2 linked regions of the Methylobacterium mesophilicum SR1.6/6 genome follow. The protein of the gene in region 1 binds, or shares a complex with, the protein of each later gene. Links are inferred from orthologs where the notes say so. Each region holds a gene or a part of one and is shown in the gene's direction. Other genes may lie near its edges.

Region 1 (10,808 bases):
CCGTCAAGCGCTTCTCGGCCGCGGGCTGGCGGGTGATCACCTGCTCGCGCCACGCCTTCCCGGAGAACTGCCCCTGGGAGATGGGCCCCGAGGACCATCTCCAGGTCGACCTCGCGGATGCCCAGGACACGGTCCGCGCCGTCGAGGAGGTCCGGGGCCGGCTCGCCGCCGAGGGCGGCGTGCTGCACGCGCTGGTCAACAATGCCGGCATCTCGCCGAAGGGACCGGAGGGCGAGCGCCTCGGCGCGCTCGCCACCGAGTTCGATGCGTGGCAGCGGGTGTTCCAAGTCAACCTCTTCGCCACGATCCTGCTCGCCCGGGGCCTGCGCGAGGAACTCGCCCGGGCCAAGGGCTCGATCGTCAACGTGACGTCGATCGCGGGCTCGCGCGTCCACCCCTTCGCGGGGGCGGCCTACGGCACGTCCAAGGCGGCGCTGGCCGGCCTGACCCGCGAGATGGCCGCCGATTTCGGGCCGCTGGGCGTGCGGGTGAACGCGATCTCGCCCGGCGAGATCGACACCTCGATCCTGTCGCCCGGCACCGAGAAGCTGATCGAGCAGATCCCCCAGCGCCGCCTCGGCACCCCGGACGAGGTCGCCAAGGCGATCTACTTCCTGTGCACCGAGGCCTCGTCCTACGTGAACGGGGCCGAGCTGCACATCAACGGCGGCCAGCACGTTTGACCAGAGCGCGCCTCGCCGACGCGGCGTCCGCTTCGACGCAGGCGCGTACGGACAGGCGCGCGGACAGACCGGACGCGGCGGCGCGTGGCCGTGACGTCCGGCGCCGGGCGCTCCTCGCAGGCCTGCTCCTGTGCGCGCTCCCGCACGCCACCGCGCGGGCCGAGCCCGCCGTCCGGATCCTCGACCTGCCCTTCAAGGTGCGCGCACTGCGCGGCCCCCGCAGCGAGGCCGCGGTCTCGGTGGCGACCTCCGGCCTCCTGCCGATCACCGGCGCGACGGTGAGTCAGCAGCCCGGCGACGAGGAGAGCGCACCGCTCGCCGTGGCCTGGGGCGACGCGGGCGGCGCCGTGCTGGCGCTGTCCAGCGGCACCGTCACGGTCCGCCCGATCGGGCCGGAGGCGGTGGAGGGGCTTACCGCCGCCGAGACGCCGCGCGGAGCCCTGCCCGGCTCGCGCCGGGCGCTGTCCGGGCCGATCAGCGCCTATCTCACCGGGCGCACCCGCGCCGCCGACGGCAGCGAGGCCGCCTCCGTCCTGACGATCCGCGAGCGCCAGCCGATGGCGGTCAGCACCGATCCGAAGCCGGTGCCGGTGGCCACCGTCACGGTGCCGGCGGGGGGCGAGGCGGTGTTCGCGCCCCTCCGGCCGCGCCTGCTGCGCCTCGGCGACCGCCCGGCACTGCTCGCCACGACGCGCTCCGGCGCGGATTCGGGCGGGCTCGTCCTGATCGGCCGTCCGGCGGGCGGCACCTGGGCGGTCACGGCGCGCACGGACCCGCAGCCCGGGCCGCCCCTCAAGATCGCCGGGATCGCCGACTTCGCCGGGTCCGGCCAGATCCAGGCCGCGACGGTGAGCGCGCGCGGCCGCCTGCAAATCTGGACGCTGCAGCCCGACCGGATCGAGCCGGCCGGCGCGGCGGAGGGCTACGCCGCCGGCGACGGCGATTCGGACCTCGCGGTCACGGCCCCGGCCGGCGGCAGCCCCGAGCTGATTCTGCCCGTGGCGGGCAAGCCGGAAATCGCCCTGATCACGGTGAAGGGCGCGCCGCGCGAGCGCCTGCGCGTGCCGCTCCCGGCGGCGCCCGAGACCGGCATCGTGGTCCTCGGCGAGGGCGCGGCGGCGCGGATCGTGGTCGGCCTCGCCGACGGGCGGGTGGCTGTGGTCGCCCCCGAGGGAGGGACGCCGTGACCGCGGACGCGCCGGCGGCCGACAGCCGCCTGTTCCCGGCGCGCCCCTTCGTGGGTGCGTCGATCGCGGTGATCCGCGGCGACCGGGTGCTGCTGGCCGCCCGCGCCAACGAGCCGATGCGCGGGGTCTGGACGCTCCCGGGCGGCCTCGTGGAGGCCGGCGAATCCCTCGCCGAGGCGGCCCTGCGCGAATTGTCCGAGGAGGTCGGCCTGTCGGCGGCGGTCGTCGGCGTGCTCCCGCCCACCGAGATCATCGTCCGCGACGAAGCCGGGCGCGCCCGGCACCACTACGTCGTCCACCCGCACGCGGCCCTGTGGCAGGGCGGCGAGCCGGTGGCCGGGCCCGAGGCCCTCGGGACCCGCTGGGCGACGCTGGCCGAGGTCGCCACGCTGCCGACGACCCCGGGCCTGATCGACACCCTGCGGGCGGCCTTCGCGCGCACGGCGCTGCAGGACCGGGAGGCGACGGCGTGAGGCGCCCGGCATCGATCCTGTGCCTGCTCGCGCTCCTCGCCGGGGAGGTTCCGACGCCGGCTCCGGCGCAGCAGCGCGCAGGGCGCCCGGCCGCCCGGGACACCGCCAAGGAAGCCACGAAGGAGGCGCCCAAGGAGGCGAACGCGCCCGCCGACGTCCCCGCGCCCTACGACCGCGACCTGATGCGCATGTCCGAGATCATCGGGGCGCTGGCGTTCCTGCGCGGCCTGTGCGGGACCCCCGACGCCGCGGACTGGCCGGCCCGCATGAAGGCGCTAATCGAGTCCGAGGGCGTGACGCCCGCCCGCCGCGACCGGCTGGCCGGGGCCTATAACCGCGGCTATCGCGGCTACGCGCTGACCTACCGGGTCTGCACGCCGGCCGCCCACGAGGCCGCCGCCCGCTACGTCGCCGAGGGCGACCGGCTGTCGCACGCGCTGGCCGGCCGGTTCGGCGGGTGAAACAAGGGGGTGATGCAGGGGGAACACACCCCGCGCCGATGCCGGCAATGCATCGGATTTGAGTCCCCGCGTTAACCGATCTGAAATTCCCGGCTGGCCGAGCCGCCGGGACCCGCCTATCATCCGTCCTGTCCACCGGGTCTCGTGCCCGGCGAAACGGAAGTGTCGGGCCATGCAGCACATCTCTCACACCGCCCCCACCGAGGTCGATGTCGAGGAGAAGCGCGTCGCGCTGAGTTACGTCTCGGAAGCGTTCGCGGAGGGCTGCCTCGACGGGCTCGACGGCGATTGCATGGCCCAGGCCGCGCTGTTCGCGGCCTTCCAGGAACTGGTGACCACCTACGGCGAGGAAGCGACGGCGCGCTACGCGGAAGGATTCCCCGAGCGCATCCGCGGGGGCGCCTTCACCACGACCCTCCAGCACTGAGGTGCGCGGCGCGGACGGTTGAGGCGGGCGCGGGCAGCGCCTACGTCCCGGCTCCGCGGTCCGCTACGCCGGATCGCCCCGTCGCGTGAGGAAGAGCCTGCCATGCCTGTCGCCCTGCTGCCGGACCGCGCCCTGGTCGTCGTCACCGGCCCGGACGCCACCGCGCTGCTCCAGGGCGTGCTGACCTGCAATGTCGAGACGCTGCAGGCCGGCGAGGCCCGGCTCGGCGCCTTGCTGACGCCGCAGGGCAAGATCCTGTTCGATTTCCTCGTCTCGCGGATCCCGGACGGGTTCCGGTTCGACGTGCAGGCCGATCGGGCGGCCGATCTCGCCAAGCGCCTGACGCTCTACCGGCTGCGCGCGCAGGTCACGATCGCCGCCGACCCGGCGGTCGCGGTGGCGGCCGCCTGGGACGGCGCCGTGCCGGCCGCGGCCGAGGCGGTCGCCGATTCCCGCCACGCCGATCTCGGCGCCCGGCTCTACGCCGAGGCGGGCGCCTTCTCGGCGGACGCCGCGGAGGCGGATTACCACGCCCACCGGATCGCCCTGGGCATCCCGGAGGGCGGGCGCGACTACGCCTTCAGCGACGCCTTCCCCCACGAAGCGCTGATGGACCAGCTCGGCGGCATCGACTTCCGGAAGGGCTGCTACGTCGGCCAGGAGGTGGTGTCGCGCATGCAGCACCGTGGCACGGCCCGGACCCGCATCCTGGCGGCCGCCTACCCGGAGGGGGCGCCCGCGCCGGGCACCGAGATCACGGCCGCCGGCAAGGTGCTGGGCACCACCGGCGGCGTGGCGAGCGGTCGTGGCCTCGCGACGGTCCGCCTCGATCGCCTGGGCGATGCTCTGGCGGCCGGCGAGACACCGCTCGCGGGCGACCGGCCGGTACAGTTGGAGCGGCCAGGCTACGCGACCTTCGCGATGCCCGAGGCGGCGGCAGGCGCAGCGGGTTGAACATCGTGCCGCTTCGCGGCTTCGCTGCACGATGGCGTTCTGCTCCTGTTCTCGTTAAACCGGGCGTATGTCCGAGACCGGCCTGATTCACCATCCCGATGGCTGCACCCGCTGCTGGTGGTCCGGCCTCGACCCGCTCTATGTCGCCTATCACGACACCGAGTGGGGCGTGCCCGAGCGCGACGGCCGCGCCCTCTACGAGAAGCTGATCCTCGACGGCTTCCAGGCCGGCCTGTCGTGGATCACCATCCTGCGCCGCCGCGAGGGTTTTCGCGAGGCCTTCGCGGGCTTCGACCCGGAGCGGATCGCGCGCTTCACCGACGCGGACGTGGCGCGGCTGATGGCGGATGCCCGCATCATCCGCAACCGCGCCAAGATCCAGGGCACCATCGCGGGCGCCCGGGCCTGGCTGCGGATCGAGGAGCGCGGCCCCGGCTTCGCGCGCTTCCTGTGGGATTTCGTGGACGGGCGGCCGATCCAGGGCACCGCCCGGACCCGCGCCGAGATCGCCACCGAAACCCCGGTCTCCCGGGCGATCGGCAAGGCGCTCAAGGCGGAGGGATTCTCCTTCTGCGGACCTACCATCGTGCACGCCTTCATGCAGGCGGTGGGCATGGTCAACGACCACCTCGTCGGCTGTCACCGGCACGGCCCCTGCGCGGAGCTGGGGCGGACCCCGTGAGCGGGCCGGCGCCCCGCGCGTGGCAGCGGATGCTCTCCGGCCGCCGCCTCGACCTCCTCGACCCAGCGCCCCACGACATCGCGGTCGCCGACATCGCCCACGGACTCGCCCGGGTCGCCCGCTGGAACGGCCAGACGCGGGGACCGCACGTCTTCTCGGTGGCCCAGCACAGCCTGCTGGTCGAGGCGGTCGGCCGTCACATCGCCCCCGGCTGCACCGCGGCCGACAGCCTGGAATTGCTGCTGCACGACGCACCGGAATACGTGGTCGGCGACATCATCTCCCCGCTCAAGGCGGCGATCGGCGATGCCTATCGTGGGGTCGAGCTGCGCCTGCTCGCCGCCATCCGCCGCCGGTTCGGGCTGGCGGAGCCTTCGCCGACGCTCGCTGCACTGGTGAAGCGGGCCGACCGATGCGCCGCCCATCTGGAGGCCGTCCGCCTCGCCGGCTTCGCGCCCGACGAGGCCGCCCTCTATTTCGGTCAGGCCGCGGACCTGCCCGATCCGGTCCTGGCGCTGGCGGAACCCTGGCCGACCGCCGAGGCCGAGGCCCGCTTCCTCGACCGGTTCCAGGATCTGTGCCGGACCTGACGCGCCCGCCCTCGATCCGTCACGATCCCGCGCCACTGGCCACGGCACCATGCCGACTCTCCACGTCTGCCCCCTCTCGCGCCTGTCCGAGACCGTCGCCGCCACCGGCGCGAGCCACGTGCTCACGCTGATCAACGTCGGCACGCCCCTGGAACGGCCCGCGGTGATCGACGCCGCGAACCACGCCGTCATCGGGGTCAGCGACATCGCGACGGCCCGGGACGGGCACGTCCTGCCGGCGGAGGAGCACGTCGCCCGCGTGCTCGACTTCGTCCGGGGCTGGCCCCGGGAGAAGCCCCTCGTCGTCCACTGCTACGCCGGGATCAGTCGCTCGACCGCCGCGGCCTACATCGCGGCCTGCGCGCTGGCGCCGGAGCGCGACGAGGACGCGATCGCCGACACCCTGCGGGCGGCGTCCCCGTCCGCCACGCCCAACCCGCTCTTCGTCGCCATCGCCGACCGGATGCTCGGGCGCGAGGGCCGGATGGTCGCGGCCATCGCGCGGATCGGCCGCGGGGCCGACGCCTTCGAGGGCACGCCGTTCTGCCTGACGCTGGTGTGAGGACCCTGCCGGTTTCCGGGTGTGGCGCAAACGCCGCCGCCCCGGTTCAAAACTGGCCCGCGGGGGCTGGCGCCCCCCGCGCCTGGGTTGTAGCCGCGGGGTCTACCGCCTTAGAACCTCCCCAAAGGAAGTATCAGGGATGACCACGAGCAGACCCGAGGTGGCCCCCGCCGCCGGCGACCTGCCCTTCGAGAAGGCTCTGGAGCAGCTCGAGGAAATCGTCCGACGGCTCGAGCGGGGCGACGTGCCGCTGGACGAATCGGTGGCGATCTACGAGCGCGGCGAGGTGCTGAAGAAGCATTGCGAGGCGCTCCTCAAGCGGGCCGAGGCGCGGATCCAGCGGATCACCCTCGGCTCCGACGGGCGGCCCGAGGGCGTGGCGCCGCTCGATATGTCCTGAGGCTCGGCGGTCCGACCGATCCTGTCCGATAGAGGTTGATGCCGTGGCGATTACCCCCGAGCAGAGCGCGCTCCTAGACCGTATCCCGAACCCTGCTGCGTTGCGCGGTCTTCCGGAGTCGGAGCTGCAGGCGGTGGCGGACGCGGTGCGGGCCGAGATGATCGACGCGGTCTCGATCACCGGCGGCCATCTCGGCTCCGGGCTGGGCGTGGTCGAGCTCACGGTCGCGCTGCACCACGTGTTCGACACCCCCGACGACCGCATCGTCTGGGACGTCGGCCACCAGTGCTACCCGCACAAGATCCTCACCGAGCGCCGCGACCGCATCCGCACGCTGCGCCAGGGCGGCGGCCTGTCGGGCTTCACCAAGCGCTCCGAGAGCGTCTACGACCCCTTCGGCGCCGCCCACTCCTCCACGTCGATCTCGGCCGCGCTGGGCATGGCGGTCGCCCGCGACCTCGACGCGGCCTCCGCCAAGCAGAAGGGCCAGGCGCGCAAGCGCCGCAACGCCATCGCGGTGATCGGCGACGGCTCGATGTCGGCCGGCATGGCCTACGAGGCCATGAACAACGCCGGCGCCCTGCACTCGCGCCTGATCGTCATCCTCAACGACAACGACATGTCGATCGCCCCGCCTGTCGGCGCCATGTCGGCCTACCTCGCGCGGCTGGCCTCGGGCGGCACCTACCAGTCCCTGCGCGAGACCGCCAAGCAGCTCGGCAAGCTGCTGCCGAAGGCGCTCTACCAGCGCGCGGCCGCGGCCGAGGAGTACGCCCGCTCGCTGGTGGTCGGCGGCGGCACCATGTTCGAGGAGATGGGCTTCCACTACGTCGGTCCCGTGGACGGGCACAACCTCGACCACCTGCTGCCGGTGCTGAAGAACGTGCGCGACGCCGAGCACGGCCCGATCCTGCTGCACGTGGTCACCCGCAAGGGCAAGGGCTACGCGCCGGCGGAAGCCAGTGCCGACCGCTACCACGGCGTGGTCAAGTTCGACGTGGTCTCAGGGGTGCAGGCCAAGGCCAAGCCGAACGCGCCGGCCTACACGCGGGTGTTCGGCGAGAGCCTGATCAAGGCGGCGGACGCCGACGACCGGGTGGTGGCGATCACGGCCGCGATGCCGGGCGGCACGGGCATCGACCTGTTCGGCAAGGCGCATCCGGACAAGACCTTCGACGTGGGCATCGCCGAGCAGCACGCGGTGACGTTCGCGGGGGGGCTGGCGACCGAGGGCTACCGTCCGTTCGTGGCGATCTACTCGACGTTCCTGCAGCGGGCCTACGACCAGGTGGTGCACGACGTGGCGCTGCAGAACCTGCCGGTGCGCTTCTGCATGGACCGTGCGGGGCTGGTGGGGGCGGACGGGGCGACGCATGCCGGCGCGTTCGACCTGGCGTATCTGTGCTGCCTGCCGAACATGACGGTGATGGCGGCGGCCGACGAGGCCGAGCTGGTGCACATGGTGGCGACCGCGCACGCGCACGACACGGGCCCGATCGCGCTGCGCTACCCGCGCGGCGAGGGTGTGGGGGTGGAGCTTCCGGAGCGGGGCGAGGTGCTGGCGATCGGCAAGGGCCGTGTGGTGCGGCGGGACGCGGAGGCGCGGGTCGCGGTTCTGAGCCTGGGCACGCGGCTTTCGGAGGCTCTGAAGGCGGCGGACACGCTGGCCGAGCAGGGCGTGGCGGTGACGGTGGCGGATGCGCGGTTCGCCAAGCCTCTGGACGAGGCGCTGGTCCTGGAGCTTGCGCGGGACCACGAGGTTCTCCTGACGATCGAGGAGGGCTCGCGGGGCGGGTTCGGCGCGATGGTTCTGCACCTGCTCGCCGAGAAGGGCGCGCTGGACGCGGGGCGGGTGCGGGTCCGGACGATGACCTTGCCGGACGCCTACCAGGACCACGACAGCCCGGAGAAGATGTACGCGCAGGCGGGGCTCGACGCCGCCACCATCGTCAGGACCGCGCTCGATACGTTGCCGGAGCGGAAGGAAGGGCGGTCGCGCCTGCGGCTCGCCTGAGGTCGGCCGCCGGGCCGCGGCTTGCCGCTCGAGCGGTTCGATGACACAAGCGCGGCGCGGCTGGGGATCCCCGGCCGCGCTGGTTTTCGGTAACCCTCCAGATCCGTGATGGCAGAGGCCATAACCCCCGGCTCATCCGAGGTCGGTCCCGTGCTGATCACCGGCGCGAGCGGCTTCCTCGGCTCCGCATTGGTCGACGTCTTCCGCCGGGCCGGCTTCCCGGTGCGCATCCTCGTGCGCGCCTCGAGCCCCCGCCGGAATCTCACCTGGACCGACGTCGAGATCGCCGAGGGCGACATGCGCGATCCGGCCGCCGTGGCGGCGGCGATGCGCGGACAGCGCTACCTGATCCACGCGGCGGCCGATTACCGGCTCTGGGCGCCGGACATGGAGGAGATCGTCCGCACCAACCGCGACGGCACGCGCCTGATGATGCGCGCGGCCCTGGAGGCGGGGGTGGAGCGGGTGGTCTACACGTCGAGCGTCGCGACGATCAGGCCGCCGGCCGACGGCGTCACGCCCTCCGACGAGACCATGCCGCTGACGCCCGAGACCGCCATCGGCGCCTACAAGCGCAGCAAGGTCGTGGCCGAGCGGGTGGTCGAGGAGATGGTCGCCCGGGACGGCCTGCAGGCGGTGATCGTCAACCCCTCGACGCCGATCGGCCCCCGCGACGTCAAGCCGACCCCCACCGGCCGGATCATCCAGGAGGCGGCGCTCGGCAAGATGCCGGCCTTCGTCGATACCGGCCTCAACCTCGCCCACGTGGACGACGTGGCCCAGGGGCACCTCCTGGCGCTGCGCAAGGGCCGGATCGGCGAGCGCTACATCCTCGGCGGCGAGGACGTGTTCCTGTCGCAGATGCTCGCCGACATCGCCGGGATGGTCGGGCGCAAGCCGCCGACCGTGAACCTGCCGCGGGCGGCGGTCTACCCGGTGGCGTTCTTCGCCCAGCTCGCCGCCCGGGTCACCGGCAAGCAGCCCTTCGCGACGATCGACGGCATCCGCATGTCCCGCTACCGGATGTTCTTCTCGGACAGGAAGGCGCGGGCCGAACTCGGCTACGCGGCGCGGCCCTACCGCGAGGGCCTGTCCGACGCGATCACGTGGTTCCGGGAGGCGGGGTACCTCGCATGAGCACCCTCGAGACCGCCACCGCGACGCGCTCCGGCAAGGGCCACCACGACGAGAATTTCCCGGTCGCCTCGCACCTGATCCATCCGCGCCACCGCGGCGCGATCCTGGCCTTCTACAACTTCGTCCGTGCCGGCGACGACGTGGCCGACCACGCGGACCTGTCGCCCGAGCGCAAGATCGAGCTGCTCGACCGGCTGGCGGATTCGCTCACCGGTGCCGGTCCCTCCGATCCGGAGGCCGAGCCGCTCAAGCGCGAACTCGCCGCCCGCGGATTGCCGCCCCGCCACGCCCTCGAACTCCTCGACGCGTTCCGCATGGACGCGCGCAAGAGCCGCTACGCCAACTGGGACGAACTGATCCACTATTGCCGCTACTCGGCCATGCCGGTGGGTCGCTACGTCCTCGACGTGCACGGCGAGGATCCGGCCCGGGTCTGGGGGCCGTCCGACGCGATCTGCGCCGCCTTGCAGGTGATCAACCACCTCCAGGATTGCGGCAAGGATTTCGCCGCCCTCGACCGGGTCTACCTCCCGCAGGATTGCCTCGACCGCCACGGCGCCACGGTAACGATGCTGGGTGAGGCCAAGGCGCCGCCGCAGCTCCGGGCCGTGATCCGCGAGCTGGCGCAGAAATGCCTCGACCTCCTCGACGAGGGTGCGGTCCTGCCGGACCTGATCGACGACCTGCGCCTGTCGCTGGAGATCGCCGCGATCCACCGCCTCGCCGTGGTTCTGAGCCGGGGCCTGCTGGAACGCGACCCGCTCTCGGAGAAGGTCCATCACGGCAAGGCCGCCTTCGCCCTCACGGCGCTCGGCGGCATCACCGCCACCCTGACGCGCCGGCCCTTCCGCGGCCGGATCGTCCGGGCCGCGGCTCAAGGAATCCGCCCGTGAGTGCCACCGCGACACCCGCCCACGACCCCGAGAGCGCCGCTCCGGCGCTGCCGGCCGCCGGCTCCTCGTTCTACACGGCCATGCGCCTGCTGCCGAAGGAGCGGCGGGAGGCGATGTACGCCGTCTACGCCTTCTGCCGGGCGGTGGACGACGTCGCCGACGACGGCGGCACCCGGGCGGTCCGGCAGGTCGAACTCGACCGCTGGCGCGCCGACATCGACGCCCTGTATGCCGGCCGCCCGGTCCCCCGGGTCCACGACCTCGTGGAGCCGGTGCGCCGCTTCGGCCTGAAGCGCGAGGATTTCCAGGCGGTGATCGACGGCATGGCCATGGACGCCGTGGCGG
Region 2 (10,731 bases), 650 kb from region 1 along the record:
CGCCGTCCGTTATACCACCGCGCATTGTACAGGTGCTGCGAACTGCCTAAGAGTGAACTTTCGCCATACCGGTATGCGGATCCGCATTTACCAGAGAGAGACCACCCCTATGTCGAGTCCGACGGCTGCGCAGAGCGGCGCCGAGCCGAGCCAGACGGGGCAGGCCGCCGTCGATCAGGCCACCCGGCAGGAGCGGCAGCGCCTCGACAACCAGCTGTGCTTCGCCGTCTACGCCGCGGCCCACGCATTCGGCCGCGCGTATCGCAATCTCCTCGGTCGCTACGAACTGACCTATCCACAATATCTTGTTCTGCTCGTGCTGTGGGAGCAGGACGGGCTGTCGGTGAAGGAGATCGGCACCCGCCTCTTCCTCGATTCCGGCACGCTGACCCCGCTGCTGAAGCGCCTGGAGGCCTCGGGACGGGTGCGACGCGCGCGTGACAGGGTCGACGAGCGCCAAGTCAGCATCTTCCTGACACCGGACGGACTGAAGTTGCGCGACGTTCTAGCCTGCATCCCGGACGATGCCGGCGGACTGACCGGGCTGAGCCTGGAAGGCCGCAAGACCCTTCTTGACGATCTTGTGAACCTGCGGCGCGGCCTTCAGGACGGCCTGCTCGCCGATTAGGGACGGGGCGGCCCGTTGGCCGCCCCTCGAAACGCCGGAGCTGTCGACGTCAGGACTGCGTCTTGAGGTAGGCGATCACGTCGTTGATCTTCTTGTCATCGGGGTAGCCCTGGAAGATCATCTTGGTGCCCGGGACCTTCGCCTTCGGGTTCTTCAGCCACTCGTGCAGGTTGGCCTCGTCCCAGGTGATCCCGGAATTCTTCAGCGCCGCGGAGTAGCTGTAGCCCTCGTAGGTGCCGGCCTTGCGGCCGACGACGCCCTTGAGATCCGGGCCGACACCATTCTTCTGGAAGTTGTGGCACGCCTTGCAGGGGGCGAACGCCTTCTCGCCGGCGGCCGCGTCTCCGGCCTCCTGGGCCTGCGCCGAAAGCGGGATCAGGACGGCGAGGACGGCGCCGAGAACGAGTGAACGCATGGATTTCCTCCTGTTGGCCGCCGCCGCGGCAGCGCTGGGGCAGAGCTTGCCTGCCTGGAACAGCTCTAAATAATCCGCCTACAGGGCGCAACGGCCGAGTTTTCGGCCGTCAATAGCCCAGTCTGCGGTCGCGGTGGTCGCGTCCCGCCGCCGCCTCCCTCAACTCGATGCGCCCGATTTGGCTCCCTGGAGCAGTTGGAAGCTGTGCCGGGGCACTCCGTCCGGCACCGCGCACGCTGAGCGCCCATGCCCGTTTGCCGGGAGACCCGAGCTTCTTTAGGCTCCTGCGGGCCGTGCGTGCGCGAGAACCCTCACTTCCGGATTGCTTGACGCGCCTCCTCGAGACGCCGCAGTGCTCGACCGGACCTGGACTGGAGCCGGCCACGCCTCCGGCGGAGGCGCCCGATCGGCATTCGTCACATGCGGCACTGGAATCCGCAGTGCTGCGCGGCTTCGTCTACGGCGTCTCGGGTCTCGTCTGGCTCGGCGTGATGGCCTTGTTCATCCATCATTTCGGGCGCTGAGACGGCAGTCTTCCTGCGGCCAGGACGCTGTGGATATCGGTGGCTGAACCGGCCATCGATGCGATCGAAGACTCATTCTACAACCAAGTCAGGTATCGGTCCGTCCAAGATCGTGTGGAGTCGGTTCGAGCGGCGAAGCTCGGCTGCAGGGTCGGGAGAGCAGCGATGAGTCTGACCGGACGCTTCTGGTTTCGGAAAACCTGGACCGGGCGGCTGATCCTCCTCGTGGAGGAGGAGCGTCCGCGCTGGTTCGGCCGCGGCAACGCGAAGCCGCGCTGGCGCAACGCCAAATTGCTCGACTTCGCCGAGCCGGAACTCAGGCCGCTGATGATGATGGAGAAGCACCATCGCGCTGGCGGCGCCTCCGCGCAGGTCCGGACTCTTCGTCCCGTGCCGGCTGCGCCCGAGGCCCGCGCCGCCAACGGCTGAACACCGCACCGCGCGATCCGGCATGGGGATGGCAAGGGACAGGGTGCTGCGCCGGCCGTTCGCGATTACCACCTGGGGGAGGCCGCCCGCCGTCGCGGACATCCCAACGGGGCCGAACGCCATGCCGCGCTATTTCTTCCACACCCAGATCGGCGAGGATCTCATCACCGACCCCGCCGGCATCGAACTCCGCGATCCGGATGAGGCTTGGGAGAAGGCCCGCGCCACGATCCGCGCCGCCCTGCGCACGCCCGAGGATCAGGCTCGCCTGATGACGGCGTGCTTGGTCGTCACCGATGCCGCGGACGAGGTGGTGCTGGAGTTTCCGTTCAGCGAGGCCGTCTCGCTGCCGTCGCCGGGAGATCCGACGCTGAATTGAGGGCGGCCATCCGATCCGTTGCGCCCTACATCGCGGCGGACGTGATGGCGACGCGACGGATCAGGAGCCGCGGCAGGATGGAGTCACCCCCCAACGACCTTGACGCGCGCGCGCTCGGCAAGGCCGCGCCCGGCAAGGGTCTGGCCCGCGAGGCCTGTCCATACGCGGAGGGCACGGAGGCGCGCGTGCTCTGGCTGTCCGGCTACGACGAGGCCGTGTCGGCCGGGGCCGATCCCGTGACCGGCGGAATCGCCAAGCATCCGGCGGGCCCTGAGCGCTGATGGACGCGCGGATCGGAGCCCCCCCGGCGCGGAAGCCCACCCTCCCCTCGACCGGAAGGCGGTCGGCGCGGTCGTGCTCGGCAACGCACTCGAATTCTACGACTTCACGGTCTACGCCTTCTTCGCCAAGCCGATCGGCGAGGCCTTCTTCCCGGCCAACGACCCGACCCATAGCCTCCTGGCGTCGCTGGCCCTTTTCGGCATCGGCTACGTGATGCGCCCGATCGGCGGCGTGCTGATCGGGGCCTTCGCGGACCGGGCGGGGCGCAAGCCCGCGATGCTGATCACCATCGCGCTGATGGCGCTCGGCATGCTCATGCTGGCGGCCTGCCCGCCCTATGCGGCGATCGGCGGCTGGGCGCAGGTCATCGTCATCGCGGGACGCCTCGTCCAGGGCCTCGCGCTGGGTGGCGAGGTCGGCCCGTCCACGGCGTACCTGCTGGAGGCCGCGCCGCCGGACCGGCGCGGCTTCGTCACGAGCTGGCAGATCGCCAGCCAGGGCTGTGCCGCTCTGTTCGCCGGGATCATCGCGACATGCCTAGCCCTGGCGGTCGGCGACCAGGCCATGAGCCAGTGGGGCTGGCGCCTGATGTTCGCGCTCGGCCTGTGCGTCGTGCCGGTCGGGCTCGTCATCCGCAGCCATCTGCCGGAGACGGCCGGGGCCGACGAGGATCCGCACGCGGCGGCCTCGACCCTGGCGGTGGTCGGACGGCTGCTGCGGGATCACGGACGCCTGCTGGGCCTGACTTTCCTCGTCATCGCCGCCTCGACGGTCTCCAACGCGGTCGGAACCAACATGCCGGTCTTCGCCGGCGCGACGCTGGGCCTGAGCGAGACGGCTGCCACGGCGGTGCCGATCGCGCTCGGGCTTGCCTCGGTGGTGTTTCCCCTGCTGGGCGGCTGGCTGGCCGATCGCGTCGGCCGGCGCCCGGTCATGATCTGGCCCCGCGCGCTGATCCTGATCCTGGCCGTGCCGGCTTTCGCCTGGGTGGTGCGGGCGCCGAGCGCCGCGAGCGTCTACGCGGTCACCTTCCTGCTCTCGGCCCTGTCGTCGATCAACGCCGCGGCGGTGATCGTCGGCATTCCGGAGGCGCTTCCGCGGGCGGTGCGCAGCGCCGGCCTGTCGATTGTCTACGCGGTCTCGGTCTCGGTCTTCGGCGGCAGCACCAACTACGTGGTCAACTGGCTCATCGCCGCGACCGGGGACCGGCTGGCGCCGGCCTATTACCTCGCCGCCTTCAGCCTGATCGGAACGGTGGCGGCAATCCTCCTGCCCGAGACGCGCGGGCGCGATCTCGACGTAGACGCGGAAGCCTGACTGTCCCGAGCGGAATGCATGCGTCAGGCGCATTGCGCGCCAGTATGCATGCATGCGCCGCGAGGCTGTGCCTCAGACGATGTGCGTTCCCGCACTGCGCTCGTTCCGGTCGCATGAGGACCCCCGTCGCGTCGCTAGGTGGCCGTCCGCGGCGGGCCTAGACCGTCGTCATGCATACACCCCCTGAGACGCGCCGCCCGCTGGTCCTCGCCGCGGTGATGGCGGTGATGTTCATGATCGCCATCGAGGCGACGATCGTCTCGACGGCCATGCCGCAGATCGCCGGCCAGCTCGGCGACCTCCACCTCTACGCCTGGGTGTTCGCGTCCTTCCTGCTGACGCAGACGGCCACCACGGTGGTGTTCGGCAAGCTGTCCGACCTGTACGGACGCCGCCCGGTGCTGCTCTTCGGCATCGCGGTGTTCCTGGCGGGCTCCCTCCTGTGCGGCGTCGCGTGGTCGATGCCGTCTCTGATCCTGTTCCGCCTCGTACAGGGGGTCGGCGCCGGGGCCATCCAGCCGGTGAGCCTCACCGTCGTCGGCGACCTGTACGCGGCGCGCGAGCGCGGCCGGATTCAGGGCTATCTCGCGAGCGTCTGGGGAATCTCGTCGGTGGCCGGTCCTCTCGTCGGCGGCCTGATCATCGGCCATCTCAGCTGGCCGTGGATCTTCTGGATCAACCTGCCCATCGGCGTGATCGCGGCCATGCTGTTCCTGCGCTACCTGCACGAGGGCGTCGCGTGCCGTAGCCGACAGATCGACACGATCGGGGCGGCCCTGTTCACCGCCGCCATCGCGGCCCTCATGATGGCACTGACGGAGGCCGGCGAATCCGCGGCCGCGGCCCTGTGGCCGGCCGGCGGCTTCGTCGTGGCCGCGATCCTGTTCATCGTGCAAGAGCGCCGCGCCCCGGACCCGATGCTCGACGTGCGCCTGTGGATGCAGCGCCCCATCGCCACCGCCAACACCGCGACGCTGCTCTCCGGCATGACGGTGATCGGGCTCACGGCGTTCCTGCCGATGTACGTGCAGGGCGTGCTGCGGCAATCGCCGCTCGTGGCCGGCCTGACGCTGACCCTCATGGTGCTGGGCTGGCCGATCGGCGCCACCACGGCCGCGCGCAGCTTCGTGCGCTTCGGCCTGCGGCCGATCCTGCTGGTCGGCGCGAGCCTGCTGCCGCTCGGCGCGGTCGCCTTCGTGATCCTCGGCTCGGAATCCTCGCCGGTCGTGGCGGCAGGGGGCTCGATCGTGATGGGGCTCGGCATGGGCTTCCTGTCGACCGCCGCCATCGTGATCATCCAGGACAGCGTCGCCTGGGCCCAGCGCGGGGCGGCCACCGCCTCCAACATCTTCTCGCGCAACCTCGGCTCCACACTCGGCGCGACCGTCCTTGGCGCGGTGCTGAACTACAGGCTCGCGCACCCGACGGCCGGCCCGGTGGTCGATGCCGATCAGCTCCGGCGCCTGCTCGACGATCCGGCGAGCCTCGGCGCCGGCGGCGACGCGATCCGCGACGGGCTGCAGCACGCGCTGCACGGCACGTTCTGGACGGTCTTCGCGGTGGCGGTGCTGACCCTGCTCCTGTCGCTCCTCGTGCCCCGGGTGGCGATCTCGGACGGGCCGCGGGAACTGGCGGTGGAATAGGCGGCTCCTGCAGCCAACACCTCACCGCCCGCCATACCTTTGACTGTCCCGCCGGAGCCCCCTAGCGTCCGGCCATGCCCCTCGTTCCGCCCCCGCGCCCCGCAGCCCAGCCAGCGGCGGATGTCCCGCCGACCAGCGTGCTCACCGCCAACCAGCCGGAATGGACGGTCGGCGAGCTGGCGGGCGCCCTGAAGCGCACCCTCGAAGATGCGTTCGGCCACGTGCGGCTGCGCGGCGAGATCTCGGGCTATCGGGGGCAGCACGGCTCCGGCCACGCCTACTTCTCCCTCAAGGATGGGCAGGCGCGCATCGACGCCGTGGTCTGGAAGGGCGTGTTCGGACGTCTGCGCCAGCGGCCCCAGGAGGGGCTTGAGGTCATCGCCACCGGGCGGATCACCACCTTCGCGGGAAAATCCTCGTACCAGATCGTGGTCGAGAGCCTGGAGCCGGCAGGCCTCGGCGCCTGGATGGCCCTGCTGGAGGAGCGCAAGAAGCAGCTCGCCGCCGAGGGCTTGTTCGCCCCCGAGCACAAGCGCGCGATTCCCTACCTGCCGCGGGTCGTGGGCGTCGTCACCTCGCCCACCGGCGCGGTGATCCGCGACATCCTCCACCGGCTGGAGGACCGGTTTCCCCGCCCGGTCCTGGTCTGGCCGGTGCGGGTACAGGGCGATGGCGCCGCCGAGGAGGTGGCCGCCGCGATCCGGGGCTTCAACGCGCTTCCGCCCGGCGGTCGGATGCCGCGCCCCGATGTCCTGATCGTGGCTCGCGGCGGCGGCTCGATCGAGGATCTCTGGGCCTTCAACGAGGAATGCGTGGTCCGCGCGGCGTTCGAGAGCGCGATCCCGCTGATCTCCGCGGTCGGGCACGAGACCGATACGACACTGATCGATTACGTCTCCGACCGCCGCGCCCCGACCCCGACCGGGGCCGCCGAGATGGCCGTGCCGGTCCGCGTCGACCTCATCGCCACCGTGGCCGACCTGTCGGCGCGCGGAACCGGCGCGGTCGGACGTAGGATCGAGCGTGACCGGGCGGACCTGCGCGCCCTCGGTCGCGCCCTGCCAGGCGCCGATGCCCTGCTGGCGGCCAAGCGCCAGCGGCTCGACCTCGCCGAGGCGCGCCTCTCGCCGGCGCTGGCGGCGGGGGCCAGCCGGCACCGGGCGCGGCTCCAGCTCCTCCTCGACCGGATGGCCCGGCGCTCGCCGGACGTGGCGGTGGCCAATGCCCGCGCGCGGCTGGCGCGGATCGACCACCGGCCGCTGCACGCCCTGCGCAACGACGTCCAGCGCAAAGGCGAGACCCTGGTCCAGCTCGGGCGTCGCCTCGTCGTCGCCCGGGAGGCGAGCCTGGAGCGGGCGCGGGCGCTGCAGGCGCGCCGCACCGACCGCCTCCTCGCTCTGTCTGAGCGCCTTGCCCATGCGGCCGCCCGCGGCCTCGAACGGCGCCGCGACCGTCTGGACGGCCTGGCCAGCCTGCTGGGCTCGCTCAGCTACCATGCCGTTCTGGAACGGGGCTACGTGCTGGTGCGCGACGCCGCGGGGCTGCCGGTCCGGCGCGCCGCGGATGCGGCCGCTGCCGAACGCCTCAGCCTGCAATTCGCCGACGGGACCGTCGAGGCCTTGCCCCAGGGATCGACCGACCCGGCACCCTCGGCGCGACAAGCCCGGCGCGGCGGTGCCGGCGCGCCATCGGCGCCGGGCAGGCGGAGCGCCGCGGCGACCGGGTCGGCGCGGCAGGGCTCGCTGTTCGACGCCTGATCCCCGTCCCGGACCATGCCTGCGCCGCCGACTTCGCGGGCACGGCGAAGGAATCCGGGCCGCGGCGTCCATCAGACAGAGACCGCATTCGGCGGCACTCAGCCCGGCATCGGCCCGACCCGGTAGTGATAACGATACAATTCCTGCTCGAAGCCGAGCGCGCTGTAGAGCGCCCGGGCGGGTGTATTCGCCGCAACGACCTGCAGGCAGGCGGCCCTTGCGCCCTCCCTCCGTCCCCAGTGCAGCAGCGCGGCCACGGCGCGCCGGGCATGGCCGCGGCCCCGCAGAGTCTCGGGCGTCGCGACCGATTCGAGCACCAGCAGATCGCGGTCGAGCACGCCGAACGCGATGGCCGCGATCCCGGCTCGGGTCTGTACCGCCGCGAAGGCGCGCGGCAGGACGAGGGCTGCGACCGTCTCGCGGAACACCTGCGCGGCCTCGGTGTCGGCCCGGTTCACCGCGTCCCAGAGCGTCAGCCAATCGGCCCCGGGCAACGCAGCGACCGTCACCGACGGGTCGGTGTCGGCCGGCAGATCATCGAGGGTGCGGTAGAGGGTGCAGGTCTCGTCCACGACGGCGTAGTCGGATCGCGCGAGAAGCGGCTCCATCTGCGACGCGATGGCCGGCACCCGGACGATCAGCCTCTGGCCGAGACGCGCATAGACCGCGTGGGCCGCCGCGAGGGCCGGCTCGGGCGCTCCGCTTCCGCGTAAGGGGTTTACGGAATTCTGGCGCTTCGAGCGCCCGCCGGCGGCGCGCAGAAGGTAGCCGTGGACCAAGAGCTGGCGCGGGCTCGGCCACGCGTTGAGGCAGGCCTCTTCCACCCGCCAGGCCTGTTCGAGATCCGACATCGGCACACACTCCCGGCCGCCTGATCGCATGCTCCGAAGGCCGGGCCAATCCGCCGCGCCGGGCCAACTCGCCAAGACTTCGGCCACCAAGACTTCGGCCATGCGGCGTCGCGTACGCTTGAAGCAGTGTGGGGCCGCGCGATGTCTCCGCGATGTCTGAACCTGAAGTCCTGTTCTGCCTGCACTTCCTGGGCGGTAGCGCCCGAAGTTGGGATCGTCTTGCAGGCGCCCTCGACGGCAAGCCGACATGCATCCCGGTCGACCTGCCCGGCTTCGGCGCGTCGGCGGCGACGCCCGGTTATTCCGTCGCCGCGATGGCCGATGCCGTCACCGACGCGATTCGCGCGCGGGCGCCCGAACGTTTCGGCCTCGCCGGACACAGCATGGGCGCCAAGGTCGCGCTGGCACTGGCGCGCCGCGCCGAGGACGGGGAGCCGAGTCTGGCCGGCCTCACTGACCTCATCCTGATCTCCGGTTCGCCACCGAGCCCCGAGCCGATCCCGGAGGATCGGCGCGACAGGATGCTCGCGTGGATCGACGGGGATGGCGAGACGCGGCGCCGCGAGGCGCGCGCCTTCGTGCGGGAGAATGTCGGGGTGCGGCTGGATCCGGATCTTGAGGACCGCGCGGTGGCGGATGTCCTGCGAGCCGAGCCGGCGGCCTGGAAGGCTTGGCTCGAAGCAGGTGCCCGCGAGGATTGGTGTCGCCGCATCGGCGTTCTGCGCACGCCCGCGCTGATCCTGGCGGGATCCGAGGACGCCGACCTGGGGGCCGATGCGCAGCAGGCCCTGATGGCGCCGCACCTCGCCCATCATCGCCGGGTCACGGTCGACGGCGTCGGCCACCTCCTGCCGCTGGAGCGGCCCGAGATCCTGGCTGACCAGATTCGCGCGCATATCGTCGACCGGCCCCGCGTTCCGGTTCGGACCGGCCCCGCGGTTCCGCCGGCCTACGCGGCCCTGATCGCTTCCGAGCGGGTGAACGGCCGCCTGCGCGATGCCCTCGACGCGCGCGCCGCGCCGGACGACCCGGACTACCAGCCGGACGCCGTCGATCCCGTGGAACTCGCGATCCTCCGCGCCGCCCTCTGCCGGGTCATGCCGGTGCCGCACCTGGATCTGGCCGCCCGCCTCGACCGGCGGCTGGCCGCGGGAGGCGGCGACGGGTGGCGCTTTCTGGCGCTGCCGCCGGACCCGGACGCCTACCGGGCGGCCCTGCGCACCCTGGATGCCGCGGCCCGGGCCGCGCATGACCGACCCTTCGTGGTCCTGGACGGCCGAGATCAAGACGCGCTGCTGACCCTCTGCGCGCGCGCGGACCTCGCGGTCCCGGACGCCCTCGGGGGCCGGCTCGACGCCGACCGGATGCGGTTCTGGTTCGAGGATCTGCGCGCCGACGCGGTCCGGCTCTGGCTTAGCCATCCGGCGGCGCTGGCGCGGATCGGCTTCTCGGGGATCGGGGCGGGCGGTGACCGGGCCGGGGAGATCGCCGACGGCCTGCCGGGCTTCCACGAAGTCGGGCTCGACGCGCCGGAGGCCTGGGAGCCTCGGGCGCTCCACACGGAGGCGGCGCGATGAACCTCGCGGGGATGCGGACCTACCGCGGGGACGAGGCCGTCGATGCCGTGATCGTGGGAACCGGCGCGGGCGGCGCGCCCCTCCTCGCCCGTCTCGCCGCGGCCGGACTGAAGGTCGTGGCCCTGGAGGCGGGGCCGAACTTCACGCCGGAGCGCTTCGCCTTCGATGAGACGCTGGCGGACGAAATCTACTGGACCGAGGAGCGCCTGAGCGGCGGCTCGACGCCGGAGGCCTTCGGGGCAAACAACAGCGGTACCGGCGTCGGCGGCTCTACGCTGCACTGGGGCGCCTTCGTGCCCCGGGCCGATGCCCGCGACCTGCGTCTCCACACGGAGACCGGCGAGGGGGTGGACTGGCCCCTCACCTACGACGAGCTGCGCCCGTTCTACGAGCGTGTCGAGCGCTTCCTCGGCGTCTCCGGGGCGCAGGCTTATCCCTGGGATGCCGACCGGCGCTACCCCCTCCCCCCGTGCCCCGCAACGGCCCCGCGCGGCTCATGGCGCAGGCCTGCGATGCGCGCGGCATCCGCTGGGCCGACGCGCCGGCCGCAGTGGTGTCGCGGGATTTCCAGTCCGAGGACGGTCCGCGGCGCAACGCCTGCATCAATTGCGGCTACTGTCACCAGGGCTGCCGCAACGGTGCCAAGGCCAGCATGGACGTCACCTACCTGCGCCTCGCGGTGGCCCGCGGTGCGGAGATCCGGCCGGAGGCGTTCGTCCACGGCCTCGAGCGCGGAGCCGACGGGCGGATCACCGGGGTCGTCTACCGGCAGGGTGGAGAGGACCGGCGCCAGCGCTGCGGCGCGGTGTTCCTCTGCGCCGGAGCCGTGGAGACGCCACGCCTGCTGCTGCATCTCGGGCTCGCCAACTCGAGCGATCAGGTCGGCCGCAACTACATGGGCCACGTAGCCACCCAGGTCTGGGGTACGT

The links.
Region 2: the proteins of MMSR116_RS24125 (region 1) and xseA are in contact, whole or in part, in a cryo-EM structure (PDB 8TXR), measured with the Escherichia coli proteins. The link is inferred for Methylobacterium mesophilicum SR1.6/6 from one-to-one orthologs.

What each region holds. Positions count from the first base shown.
Region 1 is NZ_CP043538.1:5,103,302-5,114,109, reverse strand. Bases 4,827-7,788 are described here. They hold MMSR116_RS24125 (exodeoxyribonuclease VII small subunit), read left to right. Parts: upstream 4,827-6,158; coding sequence 6,159-6,419; downstream 6,420-7,788. Other genes in these bases: dxs (1-deoxy-D-xylulose-5-phosphate synthase), read left to right, coding at 6,463-7,788; MMSR116_RS24130 (tyrosine phosphatase family protein), read left to right, coding at 5,507-6,019; MMSR116_RS24135 (metal-dependent phosphohydrolase), read left to right, coding at 4,897-5,457; MMSR116_RS24140 (DNA-3-methyladenine glycosylase I), read left to right, coding at 4,827-4,867. Outside these bases: MMSR116_RS24170 (SDR family NAD(P)-dependent oxidoreductase), read left to right, coding at 1-683; MMSR116_RS24165 (hypothetical protein), read left to right, coding at 680-1,870; MMSR116_RS24160 (NUDIX hydrolase), read left to right, coding at 1,867-2,343; MMSR116_RS24155 (TIGR02301 family protein), read left to right, coding at 2,340-2,804; MMSR116_RS24150 (hypothetical protein), read left to right, coding at 2,977-3,231; MMSR116_RS24145 (YgfZ/GcvT domain-containing protein), read left to right, coding at 3,334-4,185; more of MMSR116_RS24140, read left to right, coding at 4,253-4,826; more of dxs, read left to right, coding at 7,789-8,433; hpnA (hopanoid-associated sugar epimerase), read left to right, coding at 8,542-9,570; squalene synthase HpnC, read left to right, coding at 9,567-10,463; presqualene diphosphate synthase HpnD, read left to right, coding at 10,460-10,808. UniProt on the Escherichia coli protein: Bidirectionally degrades single-stranded DNA into large acid-insoluble oligonucleotides, which are then degraded further into small acid-soluble oligonucleotides.
Region 2 is NZ_CP043538.1:5,746,874-5,757,604, forward strand. The notes cover bases 5,148-8,032. They hold xseA (exodeoxyribonuclease VII large subunit), read left to right. Parts: upstream 5,148-5,691; coding sequence 5,692-7,374; downstream 7,375-8,032. Other genes in these bases: MMSR116_RS27205 (MDR family MFS transporter), read left to right, coding at 5,148-5,617; MMSR116_RS27215 (GNAT family N-acetyltransferase), read right to left, coding at 7,473-8,032. Also shown: MMSR116_RS27170 (MarR family winged helix-turn-helix transcriptional regulator), read left to right, coding at 110-628; MMSR116_RS27175 (c-type cytochrome), read right to left, coding at 678-1,043; MMSR116_RS27180 (hypothetical protein), read left to right, coding at 1,370-1,567; MMSR116_RS27185 (hypothetical protein), read left to right, coding at 1,733-1,996; MMSR116_RS27190 (DUF6894 family protein), read left to right, coding at 2,118-2,375; MMSR116_RS27195 (Rmf/CrpP family protein), read left to right, coding at 2,453-2,656; MMSR116_RS27200 (MFS transporter), read left to right, coding at 2,730-3,974; more of MMSR116_RS27205, read left to right, coding at 4,145-5,147; more of MMSR116_RS27215, read right to left, coding at 8,033-8,225; MMSR116_RS27220 (alpha/beta hydrolase), read left to right, coding at 8,378-9,802; MMSR116_RS27225 (GMC oxidoreductase), read left to right, coding at 10,299-10,731. UniProt on the Escherichia coli protein: Bidirectionally degrades single-stranded DNA into large acid-insoluble oligonucleotides, which are then degraded further into small acid-soluble oligonucleotides.